Regions from separate parts of the Micromonospora sp. M42 genome, predicted to be linked through region 2. Evidence: riboswitches for the same ligand, from Rfam matches in the RefSeq annotation. Region 2 holds a riboswitch; the other holds the start of a gene.
What was found. Region 2 has a riboswitch for cobalamin ahead of MCBG_RS01835 (ribonucleoside-diphosphate reductase subunit alpha). Riboswitches for the same ligand answer to the same signal wherever they lie in the genome.

Region 1: it holds a riboswitch for cobalamin, as region 2 does, so the genes downstream of both, MCBG_RS11105 (ABC transporter substrate-binding protein) here and MCBG_RS01835 (ribonucleoside-diphosphate reductase subunit alpha) in region 2, are expected to answer to the same signal.

Annotation. Positions count from the first base shown of each region.
Region 1 covers NZ_KK037233.1:2,451,404-2,458,842, reverse strand. Annotated here, with positions in the region: gene MCBG_RS11115 (N-acetylmuramoyl-L-alanine amidase) at 1-1,646, shown strand, start outside; partial or broken gene MCBG_RS31690 (MFS transporter) at 1,871-2,110, opposite strand; cobalamin riboswitch at 2,699-2,883, shown strand; gene MCBG_RS11105 (ABC transporter substrate-binding protein) at 2,925-3,908, shown strand; gene MCBG_RS11100 (FecCD family ABC transporter permease) at 3,953-4,972, shown strand; gene MCBG_RS11095 (ABC transporter ATP-binding protein) at 4,972-5,730, shown strand; gene MCBG_RS33920 (hypothetical protein) at 5,964-6,371, shown strand; partial or broken gene MCBG_RS33915 (cobyric acid synthase CobQ) at 6,329-6,523, shown strand; gene MCBG_RS11080 (cobalt-precorrin-6A reductase) at 6,655-7,383, shown strand; gene MCBG_RS11075 (CbtA family protein) at 7,406-7,439, opposite strand, start outside.
Region 2 covers NZ_KK037233.1:493,852-501,290, forward strand. Annotated here, with positions in the region: gene MCBG_RS01820 (condensation domain-containing protein) at 1-390, shown strand, start outside; gene MCBG_RS01825 (MFS transporter) at 429-1,664, shown strand; gene MCBG_RS01830 (ribonucleotide-diphosphate reductase subunit beta) at 1,686-2,714, opposite strand; gene MCBG_RS01835 (ribonucleoside-diphosphate reductase subunit alpha) at 2,705-5,101, opposite strand; cobalamin riboswitch at 5,214-5,430, opposite strand; gene MCBG_RS01840 (PrsW family glutamic-type intramembrane protease) at 5,551-6,378, shown strand; gene MCBG_RS01845 (LysE family translocator) at 6,414-7,040, opposite strand; gene MCBG_RS01850 (acyl-CoA thioesterase) at 7,044-7,439, opposite strand, start outside.

The DNA of each region.
Region 1 (7,439 bases), 2.0 Mb from region 2:
CCGCCTGGTACCCGGTGGTGGCGCGGTACGGCGACGCGGCCGACGACGCCACCGCACGCCTGTACGCGGACGGGATCTACGAGCTGGTGCAGCAGGGCATCCCGGGCGCGGTGCCGGTCCGGGCGCACCGGGTCGAGCCAGAGCGGGGTCGCTACGCCGCCGTGGCGCCCGCCGGCACCGCGTCCCGTACGCTCGCCGCCGCCGTGCCCGAGTACCCGCCGGCGCGGTGGGTGGCTGCCAACGGAGCGAACTACGGCGTGGGGCGGCCCCGCCGGATCACCACTGTGATTCTCCATGTCACCCAGGGGTCGTACGCCGGTACGATCAGCTGGTTCCAGAACCCGTCGGCCGGGGTCAGCGCCCACTACGTGGTGAAGTCCAGCACCGGCGAGATCACTCAGATGGTCCGCGAGGGCGACACCGCTTACCACGCCCGGTCGGGCAACGCGTACGGCGTCGGCATCGAGCACGAGGGGTACGTCGACAACCCGGCCTGGTTCACCGACGCGATGTACCGTTCCTCGGCCGCGCTTACCCGTTACCTGTGCGACAAGTACGGCATCCCGAAGAACCGCACCGGCATCAAGGGGCACAACGAGATCCCGGGCAACGACCACACCGACCCGGGACCGAACTGGAACTGGAACTACTACCTCTCGCTGGTGAACCAGGGTGGCGGGGGCCCGACCGCCCGCTATTTCGGTGGTTCGCCGACGGATTTCACCGGTGACGGCCGGGATGACGTGGTCGCGTTCACCCACGGTGCGCTGGCCGACGCGTATGTGGCCACGTCGACGGGTTCGTCGTTCGCGGGCACGTCGGTGAAGTGGCACGACTGGTTCGCCCTGTCCGGAGAGACCCCCCTGACCGGAGACGTCAACGGCGACGGACGCGACGACGCCATCGTGTTCACCCACGGCACCACCGCCGACGTCCACGTCGCCCTGTCCACCGGCACATCCTTCGCCGCATCCGCGAAATGGCACGACTGGTTCGCCCCCGGCACCGAAGTCCCCGCCGTCGGCGACGTCAACGGCGACGGCCGCGACGACCTCATCACCTTCACCCACGACACCGACGCCGACGTCTACGTCGCCCTGTCCACCGGCACCTCCTTCACCGGCACCGCCGTGAAATGGCACGACTACTTCTCCATCGCCGGGGAGTTCCCCGCCCTCGGCGACGTCAACGGCGACGGCCGCGACGACCTCATCACCTTCACCCAAGGCCCCGCCACCGCTGCCGACGTCATCGTCGCCCTGTCCACCGGCAACGGCTTCGGGGCACCGCAGAAATGGCACGACCTGTTCGCCGTCGGCGCCGAGCAGCCCCGGGTGGGCGACATCAACGGCGACGGCCGCGACGACATCGTCACCTTCACCTGCAACACCGACGCCGACGTCTACGCCGCCACCTCCACCGGCACCACCTTCGCCGGAACCACGATCAAGTGGCACGACTTCTTCTGCCTAACCGGCGAGTTCCCCTACCTCGCCGACGCCAACGGCGACGGCAAAGACGACCTCATCGTCTTCACCAAAGGCACCACCAACGACATCTACGTCGCACTCTCCACCGGCACCACATTCGCCCCCAGCACCAAATGGCACGACTACTTCGGCCTCACCAGCGAAACCACACTCTGAGCCCGACGGCGAGCGACGCCGGCCCGGATCGGGACCGGCGTCGCTCGCCGTCCACCTACCGCTCCACCACGTTGCGCGAGCTGGAGGCAGGCCTGACCGACGGGCTGGCCTTCGCTGCCGCGCTCACGTTGCTGGTCGTGGCGGGCTGTCGCGGTGCGGCTGCGGCAGCGGCGTCACCTGCGCCTGGCCACCTGACCGGCGGGGACGTGGGCGGAACCCGGGGAGACGATCGCGGTCAGGCCGGCGGTGGACAGCGTCGCCCCGCCCAGGTCGAGACGCCCACCGGTCGGGTCCCGCGATTCCGGGACCAGTATCCGGCCGGCGAGCAGGCAGATCACCACGATCGGGACGTTCACCAGGAAGATCGCACCCCAGGGCAGGTGAGCCAGGACGAGTCCGCCGATCGGCGGCCCGGCGGCGAAGCCCAGCGCACTGGTCGCCGCCCAGATGCCGATCGCCGGGGACCAGCAACAACATCTTCCCGCTCGTCCCCGGCGTGGACGGCGTGGTACGCGGCGAGAAGGGCAACGTCCGCTGCGTGGTCCTGCACGATACGCCCCTTGGAACCTTCGCCGAACGCACCCTGATCGACCCTCGCGCAGCGTGGTTCTACCCGACGGCGTGGACCCGGTGCGGATCGCCACCGCCATGAACCCGGGCGATGTCATCCTGGATCGCGCTGACGCGCCGCATCAACTTCACCGCGGGCCAGCGCGTCCTTGTCCTCGGCGCCGTCGGCAACGCAGGTCGGATGGCGATCCAGATCGCGAAGTACCGTGCTCGCTCGTCGAGCTCTTCGACGTCTGCATCGCCGGCCTCATGCCCACGACCGAGGAGCCGGTCGCCGGCGGACGTGGCCTCGCACCTGCGCTCACGTATTGCTGCTCAGCCTCAGCCACGGCGCTCACTGTCGATCACGTGCCCTCGCCCAGCCACCGCGCACGAGAAAGGAGCCGGATGGGTTGCGGGCCGACAGCCACGCCGAGGCCGGTCCGGCGCGTCGGATTTCCCACAGCGGGTGCCCGGACCGGATCCGCGGCGAGCGCGGGCCGTTATGGTGGGGACGCCGTGGTGTTCGGGAAGCCGGTGTGATGCCGGCGCGGCCCTCGCCACTGTGATCGGGAGACCGTCGGCCCTCGTCGTTTCGCGAGGTCACTGGGCAGAGATGCCTGGGAAGGCCGGCCGGCGGTTGCTTGTCCCGTCAGCCAGGAGACCGGCCACGGCACGTTCGTCCCCGTCCACGAGGTGTTGGAAGGCGGTCCCGCTGTGCGGTTCCCCATGCCCTGGCGCGTTGCCGCGCCGTTGTTGCTGTCCACTGTGCTGCTCACCGGCTGCGGCGCCGATGCCAAGCCTGCTGCCGCACCACCGGCGGTGTCCGCTGGACCGGTCGCGGTGACCAACTGCGGCACCCCGGTGACCATCGCGGCGCCACCGATGCGGGTCGTCACCATGAACCAGGCCGCCACGGAGATCATGCTGGCCCTGGGCCTGCAAGATCGGATGATCGGCACGGCCTACCTCGACGACGCGATCCTGCCCGCCTACGCGGACGCCTACGCGAAGATCCCGGTGCTGGCCAAGGAGTACCCGACCAAGGAGAAGCTGCTCGAGGCTGAACCCGATTTCGTGTACGCGTCGTACAACAGCGCGTTCGGTGACGAGGGGGTCGGTGACCGCGCCGACTGGCAGAAACTCGGCGTCGGCACCTACATCTCCCCTGCCGGGTGCCCGGCGCAGACCCGGCAGGCGAAGCTCGCCATCGGCGACGTGTTCACCGAGATCCGCGAGCTCGCGGTGATCTTCGGGGTGAGCGACCGCGGCGAGAAGCTGATCGCCGACCACGAGGGCCGCATCGCCACGGCCGCAGGCACCGCCCGCAACGTGAAGGTCATGTGGTGGGACGGCGGCAGCGACGCCCCGAGCGTCGGCGCCTGCTGCGGCGCCCCCAACATGATCATGTCGGCGGCCGGGGTCACCAACGCCTTCGCCGACCTCACCGGCAGCTGGGGCGACACAAGCTGGGAGACCGTCACCGACCGCAACCCCGAGGTCATCGTGCTCGTCGACGCGAGCTGGGATCCCGCCGCGCAGAAGAAGACCTTCCTCGCCGGGCACCGCACCCTCAAGGACCTGCCCGCGGTCAAACAGCAGTGGTACGTGGTGATCCCGTTCTCGTCAACCACGGCCGGTGTCCGCAACGTCCTCGGCGTCGAAGCCCTCGCCCAGGGCATCGCCGCGCTGCCGTCCGGGGCCCCGAGCTGACCGCCGTCACCACCCGGCCCGCCCCGGTGCGCACCCACCGCCCGGTGCGGGCGGTCGGCCTGGCCGCGCTCGTGCTGGCTCTGGTCGCCGGTCTGGTGCTGTCGGTGGCCGTCGCGGTCACCATCGGCCCGGCCGACCTGACTGTCGGGACGGTGTGGACGGTCGTCGCCGGCCACCTGGGACTCGCGAACTCGGACGTGCCGCTGCTGCGCGACCACATCGTCTGGGACCTACGTTTGCCCCGGGTTCTCGGCGCCGCCACGGTGGGGGCGGGCCTGGCCGCGGCCGGTGCGGTCATGCAGACCGTCACCCGCAATCCCCTGGCGGACCCGTACCTGCTCGGGGTCTCCTCAGGGGCGTCGCTGGGCGCGGTCCTGGTGGTCGTGGCCGGCATCGGTAGTGGCGTAGCCGCGCTGACCGGCGGCGCCTTCCTCGGTGCCCTTGTCGCGTTCCTGCTGGTCGTGGGCCTGGCCGGGAGGTTCGGGGCATTGTCGCCGACGCGCGTGGTGCTGACCGGGGTCGCGGTGGGACAACTGTGCGCGGCACTGACCTCTTTCGTGATCATCTGGGTGGCCGACCCGCACGCCACGCAGAGCATCACGTTCTGGCTGTCCGGGTCGATGGCCCGCGCCGACTGGACGGCCCTGGGCTGGGCGGTACCGGTGCTGGTCGTGGTGCTGGCGGTGGTCGGCTGGCACGCCCGTACCCTCAACGCCTTCGCCTTCGGTGAGGAGGCCGCCGCGAGCCTCGGCGTCGAGGTGAACCGGCTGCGGTGGCTGCTGCTGGTCGGCACCGCCCTGCTGACCGCCGTGCTGGTCGCGGTCAGCGGCGCGATCGGGTTCGTCGGGCTGATCCTCCCACACGCCGCCCGCCTGATCACCGGACCGGACCACCGGCGGCTGCTACCGGTCGCCGTGCTCGCCGGCGCCATCTTCCTGACCTGGGTCGACACCGCCGCCCGCACCGTCTTCGAACCGCGTGAGCTGCCGGTCGGGGTGCTGACGGCACTGGTCGGGGTGCCGGCGTTCTTCCTGATCCTGCGCCGCCGGGAGGTACGCGGCTGATGCTTCAGATCTCCGACGTCTCGTGGGCGGTGCCCGCCGCCCGCATCCTCGACCACGTCACCGGCACCGTCCCGGCGGGCAGCCTGGTCGGGCTGCTCGGCCCGAACGGCTCCGGCAAGACCACCCTGCTGCGGGCCGTCGCCGCCCTGGTGCGCCCGGATACCGGCAACATCACACTCGCAGGCGACGACGTGACTCGGCTGCGGCGCCTTGCCCTGGCCCGGCGCATCGCGTTGCTGGCCCAGCACGCCGAGACCGACCTCGACCTGACCGTCCGCGACGTGGTCCTGCTCGGCCGCATCCCGCACCGCCGGACCCGCTGGTCCGACACCGGCTGCGACCATGCCGCCGCGGTCGAGGCACTGGGCCGGGTCGACCTGGCCGGGTTCGCCGACCGTAAGTGGCAGACCCTGTCCGGTGGGGAACGCCAGCGCGTCCAGCTCGCCCGCGCGCTGGCCCAGGAGCCGGAACTGCTGCTGCTCGACGAACCCACCAACCACCTCGACATCGGCCACCAGCTTCAGCTGCTGCACCTGGTCCGCCGATCGCAGGTCACCGCCCTCGCCGCGCTGCACGACCTCAACCTGGCCGTCATGTTCTGCGACACCGTCGTCGTACTGCACCACGGCCGGGTCGTCGCCGCGGGACCACCCGCACGGGTGCTCACCCCGGCGCTGCTCGCCGACGTGTACGGCGTCGACGCAGACGTGCGGGTTCACGACGGGCGGACCGTCATTGAGTTCCGGCCGCCGTCATGACCCGGCACGTGCTGCCGGTGCCCGGTCGGTCACCCACCACGCTGGCCACGACACGATCCACCAGCTCGCCGAGCAGATGGCCGCGCGTCTGGGCGTATTCGTGCACAGGTGTTTCCTCGACGGCGCGAAACCGTTTGCTGCACGCGGCGCTCGACGCGGCCACCGGTTCACTGGTCGGACGTGACCCGGCGGTTCGACGCGCCCCGCGCCGGCAACCCGATTATCCTGGCACGATGACCGAGGCCGGCGCTGGGCCGGCGTTCCTCGCGGCGCAGCAGGCGGCGGGAGTCATTGCGGCCAGACACCGCGGTGACTTCGCCGGCGCCGAGGAACTGCTGGGCGCCATCGGCGACGAGACCGTGCGCACCCGGGTTTCATGCTGCTCGCCGAACTCGCCCTTGGCCCTGGTCCAGTCACAGACAGGGCAGAGCATGGACGAACTCGTCCATGAGGTCACGTTGCTGATGGCCGAAGTGGTGGGCAGCGTCGGACACCAGCCCGGGCTGGACCTCGCCCACGCCGAGCCCGGCGGTCCGGCGGATGGACAGCAGGCGATACTGGGGCGGTGGAAGGACAGGCTCGCCGAACCGGGCGGCTCATGGTGGCGGGCACGACGTCGGACGCGGGCAAGAGCCGGGTGACGACCGCGTTGTGCCGGGCCTTCGCACGGCGCGGTGTTCGGGTCGCTCCGTTCAAGGCACGGAACATGGCGAACAATTCGATGGCGTGTGCGGGTGGGGCGGAGATCGGCCATGCTCAGTGGGTGCAGGCGCTGGCGGCGGGCGCAGAGCCGGCCCGGCAGGCCCGGCTGGATCTGCTCGCCGACCTGGCGGAGAAACACCTGGAGGTCGACGCGCTGCTGAACCTAGCCGAGCGGGGCGCTCCCGCGGCGCCGGTGATCGGACCCTACGCGTGAGGATTCTCGTGCTCGGTGGGACGGGCGAGGCCCGCGCGCTGGCGGCCTCGCTCGTCGACGACGGTGCCGTGGTCGTGACCTCACTGGCGGGGCGGGTCGCGCGTCCCCGGCTGCCGGTGGGGCAGGTCCGCGTCGGTGGCTTCGGCGGGATCGCAGGACTGGCCGCGTACCTGGCGGAGACCCGGGTGCGTGCCGTGGTCGACGCGACGCACCCGTTCGCGGAGAAGATCAGCGCCAACGCGGCGGCGGCGTGCCCGGCCGCCGGGGTTCCCCTGCTCCGTTTGGAACGGCCCGGCTGGGCCGCTCGCCCCGAGGCGTCGGCCTGGTACTGGGCCGGTGACCACAGTGAAGCTGCCCGGGTGGCGGCCGGTCTGGGCGACCGGCCGTTCCTCACCGTCGGACGGCAGTCGCTGGCGCACTTCGTCGAACCGTTGCGCCGGCATGCGTGCCTGGTTCGCGTGGTGGACGAGCCCGACATCGTTCTGCCGGTGTCGTGGAAGCTGCTGCGCAGCCGCGGTCCCTACACCCTCGCGCACGAGCGGGAGGTGATGGCGGGCACGGACGTTCTAGTTACCAAGGACTCCGGCGGTGACCACACGGTCGCGAAGCTGGAGGTCGCCGCCGAGCGGGCGATGCCGGTCGTGATCGTGCGCCGCGCCGGGCCGCCGGCCGGAGTGCCGCTGGTCCGTGACGTGGACGCCGCCCTGGCGTGGGTGCGGGCGTTGCCCGCACCCTGACGCGAGGTTCAGCCGGGAAGGTTCAGAGCGTGGCCGCCAGCTCCTGGCGGCGCAGC
Region 2 (7,439 bases):
CCCTGGCCGGACAACCACCTGTTCGACGCCTGGTTCCAGTCCGCCGCGTCGGCGTCGCCGGTGCTGCACTGCCCGGATCTGCGGGTGGAGCCGGTCGACATCACCGCCCGGGCCGCGCCCGGCACCCCGCCGCCGGTGGTCGCCGCCGACGTGCCGCCCGAGTGTCTGCCCGTCTGGGTCAAGCGGGGTTCACCGATCGTCGTGGTGGACGACGACCGGGCCGGCGGCGTGGTGATCCGCAACCGGGGTGTCTTCGGCGACGACCTGGTACGCGGGCTGATCGACGACTACGTCGCGGTGGTCTCGGCGCTCGTCACCGACCCCGGCACCACACCGGAACGGGTACGCCTTCCTGACGGTGCGTGCTTCCTCGACCACGCGATCGGGTAGGAGTTCCGACGGACCGATCCCAGAGAGGTACGACGACCATGACGGACACCTCGACGAACCAGCACACGACGGAGCAGCCCGCGCCGCCGGTGCCCCGCTCGGCCGTACGGGCCCGCTGGTCGGTGGCGCTGCTCTTCGTCATCATGGGCCTGGCCATCGGCGGGTGGTCGGCCCGCGTGCCGGAGGTGCGGGACGCGGTAGGGGTCGGCAACACCGGCTGGGGCCTGGCGAACATCGCCACGAACGCGGGGGAGCTGGTCTCCCTGGTCGTGGTGGCGGTGCTGATCAGCCGGATCAACACCCGCCGGCTGGCGCTGGCCGGGGCCGCGCTGATCCTGCTCAACGCGCCGCTGCTGGCCGCGTCCACCACTGTGGTGGCGCTGGTCGGCGGCCTCGCGGTCTGGGGCTTCGCGGCGAACCTGCTGGCCACGCCGATGAACGCCCAGTCGGTCGAGGTGCAGAAGCGGTACGGGCGGCCCATCCTGTCCACGTTCCACGCGGGCTTCAGCATCGGCATGCTGGTCGGCGGCCTCTGCGGCACCGGGGCCGCGGCGATCGGGATGTCGCCGTCGGCGCAGATGGCCGTCACCAGTGTCCTGCTGGGCGCGCTGCTGATCGGCACGCACCGCTGGCTGCCCGACACGCCCCGCCAGGAGACCAAGGACGGCGAGGCGCGGCGCCGGCTGCGTGACCGGTTCACCCCGCAACTGCTGCTGCTCGCGGTGATCGCCTTCCTCGCCTCGTTCATCGAGATGGCCGGCGCCCAGTGGAGCGCGCTGTACGCGACCGAGGTGGCCGGCGCCACGGCGGTGCTCGCCGCGGCCACGTACACCTGTCTCTCGCTGGCCGCGACCGTCGCCCGGCTGTTCGGCGACCGGCTGGCCGGCCGGGTCGGGCGGATCCGCTTCGTCCGGCTGTCCGCGCTGGTCGCGACGGCCGGCGTGGCGCTGCCGGTGGCGTACCCCCATCCGGCGGCGGTGATGGCCGGGTTCGGACTGCTCGGGTTCGGCCTGGCGTGCGTGACCCCGACGGTGCTCGGCTTCGCCGGTGAGCAGCCGGGCCTCACGTCCGGCGAGGGCGTCTCCGTGGTGGCGATGGGCCAGTGGCCGGGCGCGCTGCTCGCGGCGCCGGTGATCGGCCTGCTCGCCGGCGCGCTGGACCTGCGTACCGCGTTCGTGGTGGTGGCCGTGCTGGCGCTCGCCGTGGTGGCGTTGATCGGGCGGGTGCGGGCGGCGGCGCTGCCCGGCGAGAGCCCGGCCCCGCCCCGGCCGTGACGGCCGGGGCGGGGGCGGCGGTCAGAAGTCGTCGTCGAACGTGACGCTGCCGGTCACCCCGACCTGGTACGCCGACACCCGCCGCTCGAAGAAGTTGGACAGCTCCTGCACGTCCTGCAACTCCATGAACGCGAACGGGTTGGCGCTGCCGTACATCGGGGCGATGCCGAGCACCGCCAGGCGCCGGTCGGCCACGTGCTGGAGGTACTCGCGCATGTCGGCCAGCGACATCCCCGGCACGCCCTGGCCCAGCAGGTCCGCGGCGAAGCTCACCTCGCACTCCACCGCCTCGGCCAGCATCTCCTTCACCTGCTTCTCCATCTCGGCGTCGAACAGGTCCGGTTCCTCGGCGCGTACGGTCTCCACCACGTCGAACGCGAACGCCATGTGCATGGACTCGTCCCGGAACACCCAGTTGGTGCCGGAGGCCAGCCCGTTGAGCAGGCCCCGGGACCGCAGGAAGTAGACGTAGGCGAACGCGCCGTAGAAGAACAGGCCCTCGATGCACGCGGCGAAGCAGATCAGGTTGAGCAGGAACGCCCGCCGGTCGTCGCGGGTCCGCAGCTCGCGCAGCTCGAAGATCGAGTCGATCCACCGGAAGCAGAACTCGGCCTTGCGGGCGATCGACGGGATGTTCTCCACCGCGGCGAACGCGGCGAACCGTTCCTTCTCGTCCGGCACGTACGTGTCGAGCAGGTTCAGGTAGAACTGGACGTGCACCGCCTCCTCGAACAGCTGCCGGGACAGGTAGAGCCGGCCCTCGGGCGAGTTGACGTGCTGGTAGAGGTTGAGCACCAGGTTGTTGGCGACGATCGTGTCGCCGGTGGCGAAGAACGCCACCAGCCGCGACACCAGGTGCCGTTCGGCGGGGGACAGCTTCGCCAGGTCGGCGAGGTCCGAGTGCAGGTCCACCTCCTCGACCGTCCAGGTGTTCCTGATCGCGTCCTTGAACCGGTCGAAGAAGCGCGGGTAGCGCATCGGCCGCAGGGTCAGGTCCATGCCGGGGTCGAGCAGCATGTGCCGGGTCGGTGCGGTGGTGGTCACTGGCATGCCTCGCAGCTCTCGGGGTTCTCCAGGGAACAGGCCAGCGCCTCGTCGTCGCTCACGGCGGAGACCACGCCGGGCACCGGGGCGGGCACCGGGGCGACGGTGGCCTGCTGGATGCGGGTGGCGGGACGGGAACGCAGGTAGTAGGTGGTCTTCAGCCCGGCCTTCCAGGCGTACAGGTACATCGAGGACAGCTTGCCGATGGTCGGCGCGCTCAGGAACAGGTTGAGCGACTGGGACTGGTCGACGAACGGCGCCCGCGCGGCGGCCAGGTCGATCAGCGCCCGCTGCGGCAGCTCCCAGGCGGTGCGGAACAGCTCCCGCACCGGCGCGGGCAGCTCGGTGATGTCCTGCACCGAGCCCTCGGCCCGCTTGATCCGGTCGCGGACCTGCGGCGTCCACAGTCCGCGGGCCTTCAGCTCCCGCACCAGGTACGTGTTGACCTGGAGGAACTCCCCGGACATCGTCTCGCGCTTGAACAGGTTGGACACCTGCGGCTCCACGCACTCGTAGCAGCCGGCGATGGAGGCGATGGTGGCGGTCGGTGCGATCGCCACCAGCAGCGAGTTGCGCAGCCCGCCTGCGGCGATCCGCTCGCGCAGCGCCGCCCACCGTCCGGCCTGCGCCGGCTCCGCGCCCCACAGGTCCGGGTGCAGGTCACCCTTCGCGGCCCGGGTCTGCGGGTACGCCGGATGCGGCCCGAACTGCTCGGCCAGCCCGGCGGAGGTCTCCAGCGCGGTCAGCAGGATCTCCTCCTGCACCCGGGTGGACAGCTCCTTCGCCTCGGGGGAGTCGAACGGCAGGCGCAGCGTGAAGAACGCGTCCTGCAACCCCATCAGGCCGAGCCCGACCGGCCGCCAGCGCGGGTTCGACGCCGCCGCCTGCTCGGCCGGGTAGTAGTTGATGTCGATCACCCGGTCGAGGAACACCACAGCGGTGCGGACCGTGGCGCGCAGCCGCTCCCAGTCCACCCCGTCGGCGGTGACGTGGGCGCCGAGGTTCACCGAGCCGAGGTTGCACACCGCCGTCTCGGCGTCGTCGTTCACCTCCAGGATCTCGGTGCACAGGTTGGACAGGTGGATCACGTTGCCCGGCTCACCGGTCTGGTTGGACAGCCGGTTCGCGGCGTCCTTGAACGTCATCCAGCCGTTGCCGGTCTGCGCGAGCGTGCGCATCATCCGCCCGTACAGGTCCCGGGCCCGTACCGTGCGGACCGCGTTCTTCTCCGCCGCCCGGTACGCGGCGTCGAACGCCTCCCCGTACAGGTCGGGCAGCTCCGGGGCGTCCGACGGATCGACGAGCGACCACTCGCCGTCGGCCTCGACCCGGCGCATGAACTCGTCCGGGATCCAGTTGGCCAGGTTGAGGTTGTGCGTACGCCGGGACTCCTCGCCGGTGTTGTCCCGCAGCTCCAGGAACTCCTCCACGTCCGGGTGCCACGGCTCCAGGTAGACGCAGGCCGCGCCCTTGCGCCGGCCGCCCTGGTTGACCGCGGCCACCCCGGCGTCGAGCGTCTTGAGGAACGGCACGATGCCGTTGGACCGGCCGTTCGTGCCCCGGATCAGCGCGCCCCGGCCGCGCACCCGCGACCAGGCGATGCCGATACCGCCGGAGAACTTCGACAGCTTCGCCACCTGGTGGTAGCGCTCGTAGATCGAGTCCAGCTCGTCGCGCGGCGAGTCGACCAGGAAGCACGACGACATCTGGGTGTGCCGGGTGCCGGAGTTGAACAGCGTGGGGGAGCTGGGCAGATAGGCCAGGCTGGACATCAGCCGGTAGAAGCCGACCGCCTCGCCCGGGGTGCGGGACAGCCCGCAGGCCACCCGCAGCAGCCAGTACTGCGGCGTCTCCACCACCAGCCGCGACTGCGGGTGCCGCAGCAGGTAGCGGTCGGCCACGGTACGCAGTCCGAAGTACTCGAACCGCCTGTCGCCGTCCGGGTCCACGGCGTCGTCGAGCTTGCGGGCGTGCCGGGCGACGAACGCGGCCGTCTCGTCGCCGATCAGCCCCAGCCCGTGCGCGTACGCGATCGACTGGCTGAAGCTCGCCACGCCCTGACCGCGGACCTCCTTGTCCACGTACGCGGCCAGCAGCCTTGCCGCCAGCTTCGAGTACTGCGGCTCCTCGCCGATCAGCTCCGCCGCGGTCTGGATCGACAGCCGGTCCAGCTCGGCGGTGGTCGCCCCGTCGTAGAGCCCGCTGATCGTCTTGGTGGCCACCCGCAGCGGGTCCACCTCGTCCAGGTCGGCGACCCAGCGTTCGACCGCCCGGACGATCTTGCCGACGTCCACCGGCTCGGTGTCGCCGTCCCGTTTGCGTACCCGCATCGCCGGCCGGCGGGCCTCGGACCCGCCGCCGGTGGCCGGCGGGCTTTCCTGCACGACAGTCATGACCTCTCCTCGCTGTCACCGTCTGGAGACGGCGGGAGACGCCAACGGGCACGGCGCGGCCGGCCCGGCTGCTGGCGTCGGTCGTCCCGCGCGACCTCCGGCCGCCGTACGCGGAGGCGCACGGCGCGCTGGCAGGTCTTCGGACTCGCGGGCCCGACCGGGGTCGCCGGTCGCCTACCGGCCGTCGCTTCCCAGGCCGGTGGCCCAGTGCTGTTGACGGCTGTCGTTCCCACTCACCGCTGCGGGGCAGTCCCGGATTTCCACCGGGTTCCCTCTTGCCTCGGCCCCGCCCCGGAGGGCTCGGCCGAACCAGCTGCGGCACCACCATATATGGCGGTGGGGGCGGTTGGGCAACACCAGATGTCGTGTCGGGCGTGTCGCATGGATCTCACTGTCCACAGTGCCTACCCCCGATGCCGGCGCTCGCCGCCGGGCGCGATACTCGGCGTATGGGGAATACCGGACGCCGCTGGGCGTGGGTGGCGGTCCTGCTCGTCGGCGTCGGGCTTCACCTGCTGGTGCTGGAGACACTGTCCGGCACCGGCACCGTCACGTTCGTACCGGCGCTGATCGTGCTCGGCGCGTGCGTCGCGCCCGCCACGTTCCTGGCCTTCGCCCAGGGGCGGCCGGCCCGCCGCCCGGTCCCCGGCTCCGTCGTCGGCGTCGCCGCGCTTCTCGGCGGCGTGGTCGGCGTGGTCGCCGCCGGCTGGCTGGAGTACGGCACGCTGCACCGCCTCGGCGTCCTGCCGATGGCGCTCGTCGGCCTGGCCGAGGAGACCGCGAAGCTGATCGTGCCGGCCGGCATCCTGCTGCTGTGGCGGCGGCACCGGTCACCGGCGCAGGGCCTGGTGATCGGCGTGGCCTCCGGCGCCGGGTTCGCCGCGCTGGAGACCATGGGGTACGCGTTCGCCGCGTTCGTCGGGTCGGAGGGCAACCTCGGCGCCGTCGAGCGGACGCTGCTGGTTCGCGGTCTCACCGCGCCCGCCGCGCACCTGGCCTGGACCGGGCTGACCGCCGCCGCGTTGTTCACGTTCGCCGCCGCGCCCGGCGGCCGGAGACTGGCGGCGTTCCTGCTCACCTTCGCCGCCGCCGTCACGCTGCACACCTGCTGGGACACGTTCGGCACGCAGCCCGCGTACGTGTTCATCGGCGGTGTGTCGCTGGGCTGGGTGCTGCTGCGCCTGCACCTGGACCGCGAGCGGCCCGCCGCCCCGCCCCGGGCGCCGGAGCGTGATCCTCACCAGCTCGCCGAGGTGGCGGGGTCGGAGCCCTCCTGATGCCGCCATCTCGGCGAGCTGGAGTCGAGCAAGCGTCAGCCGGCGGCCAGCCGGACACCGAGCGCGACGAAGGCGACAGCGCAGAGCCGGTCGACCCGCCGCGACCAGCGGCTGTCGCCCCAGCGGCGGGCGAACCGCCCGGCGCCCACGCCGAGAGCCAGGTCCACGGTGAGCTGCACCGCGACGAACAGCGCGCCGAGCAGCACCAGCTGTGCCGCCACCGGGCCCGCGTCGGGCCGGACGAACTGCGGCAGGAACGCCACGCTGAACAGGATCATCTTCGGGTTGAGCAGGTTCGTGAGCAGCCCGCGCCGGAACGCCCGCCCGGCGCCGCCGCCGTCCGCCCCGTCCGCCGCGACGCCGGGCCGGCCCGTGCCGCGCAGCGCCCGCAGGCCCAGCACGATCAGGTACGCCGCACCGGCCCACCGGATCGCGGTGAACAGCACCGGGGACGCGGCGATCACGGTGGCGAGTCCGGCCACCACGGCGGCGACGTGCACCGCCTCCCCGGCCGCGACCCCGAGCGCCGCCACCGCCCCGGCCCGCGCGCCGTACCGGGTGGCGTTGGCGAGCACGAACATCATGTCCGGCCCGGGGGTGAGCATGAGCACCACGATCGCGGCCAGGTATCCCGCGAGCGTGGCCGCCGACAGTCCGAGCACGCCTCAGCCCTCCTCGGCGCCGTCGAGCAGCGCCCGGCGCAGCGCCAGCCGGTGTTCGCGCCGGATCTGCGCCTCCCGGTAGCACCGCCGGTCACCGTCGGTGCCGGGCAGCAGCGGCGGCACCGGCCGGGGCTGGCCCTCGTCGTCCACGGCCACCATCACCAGGTGCGCGGTCGCCACGTCCACCGGCGGCACCGCGCGGTCCCAGCGGTCCGCGCTGACCTTCACGGCCACCTCCATCGAGCTGCGGCCGGCCCAGGTGATCCGGGCGTCCACGTGCACCACGTCACCGACGCGGACAGCGCGCAGGAAGGCCGTCTCGTCGATGGCGGCGGTGACGGCCGGTCCGTCGGAGTGGCGGGCGGCGACCACCCCGGCGACCGAGTCGATCAGGTTGAG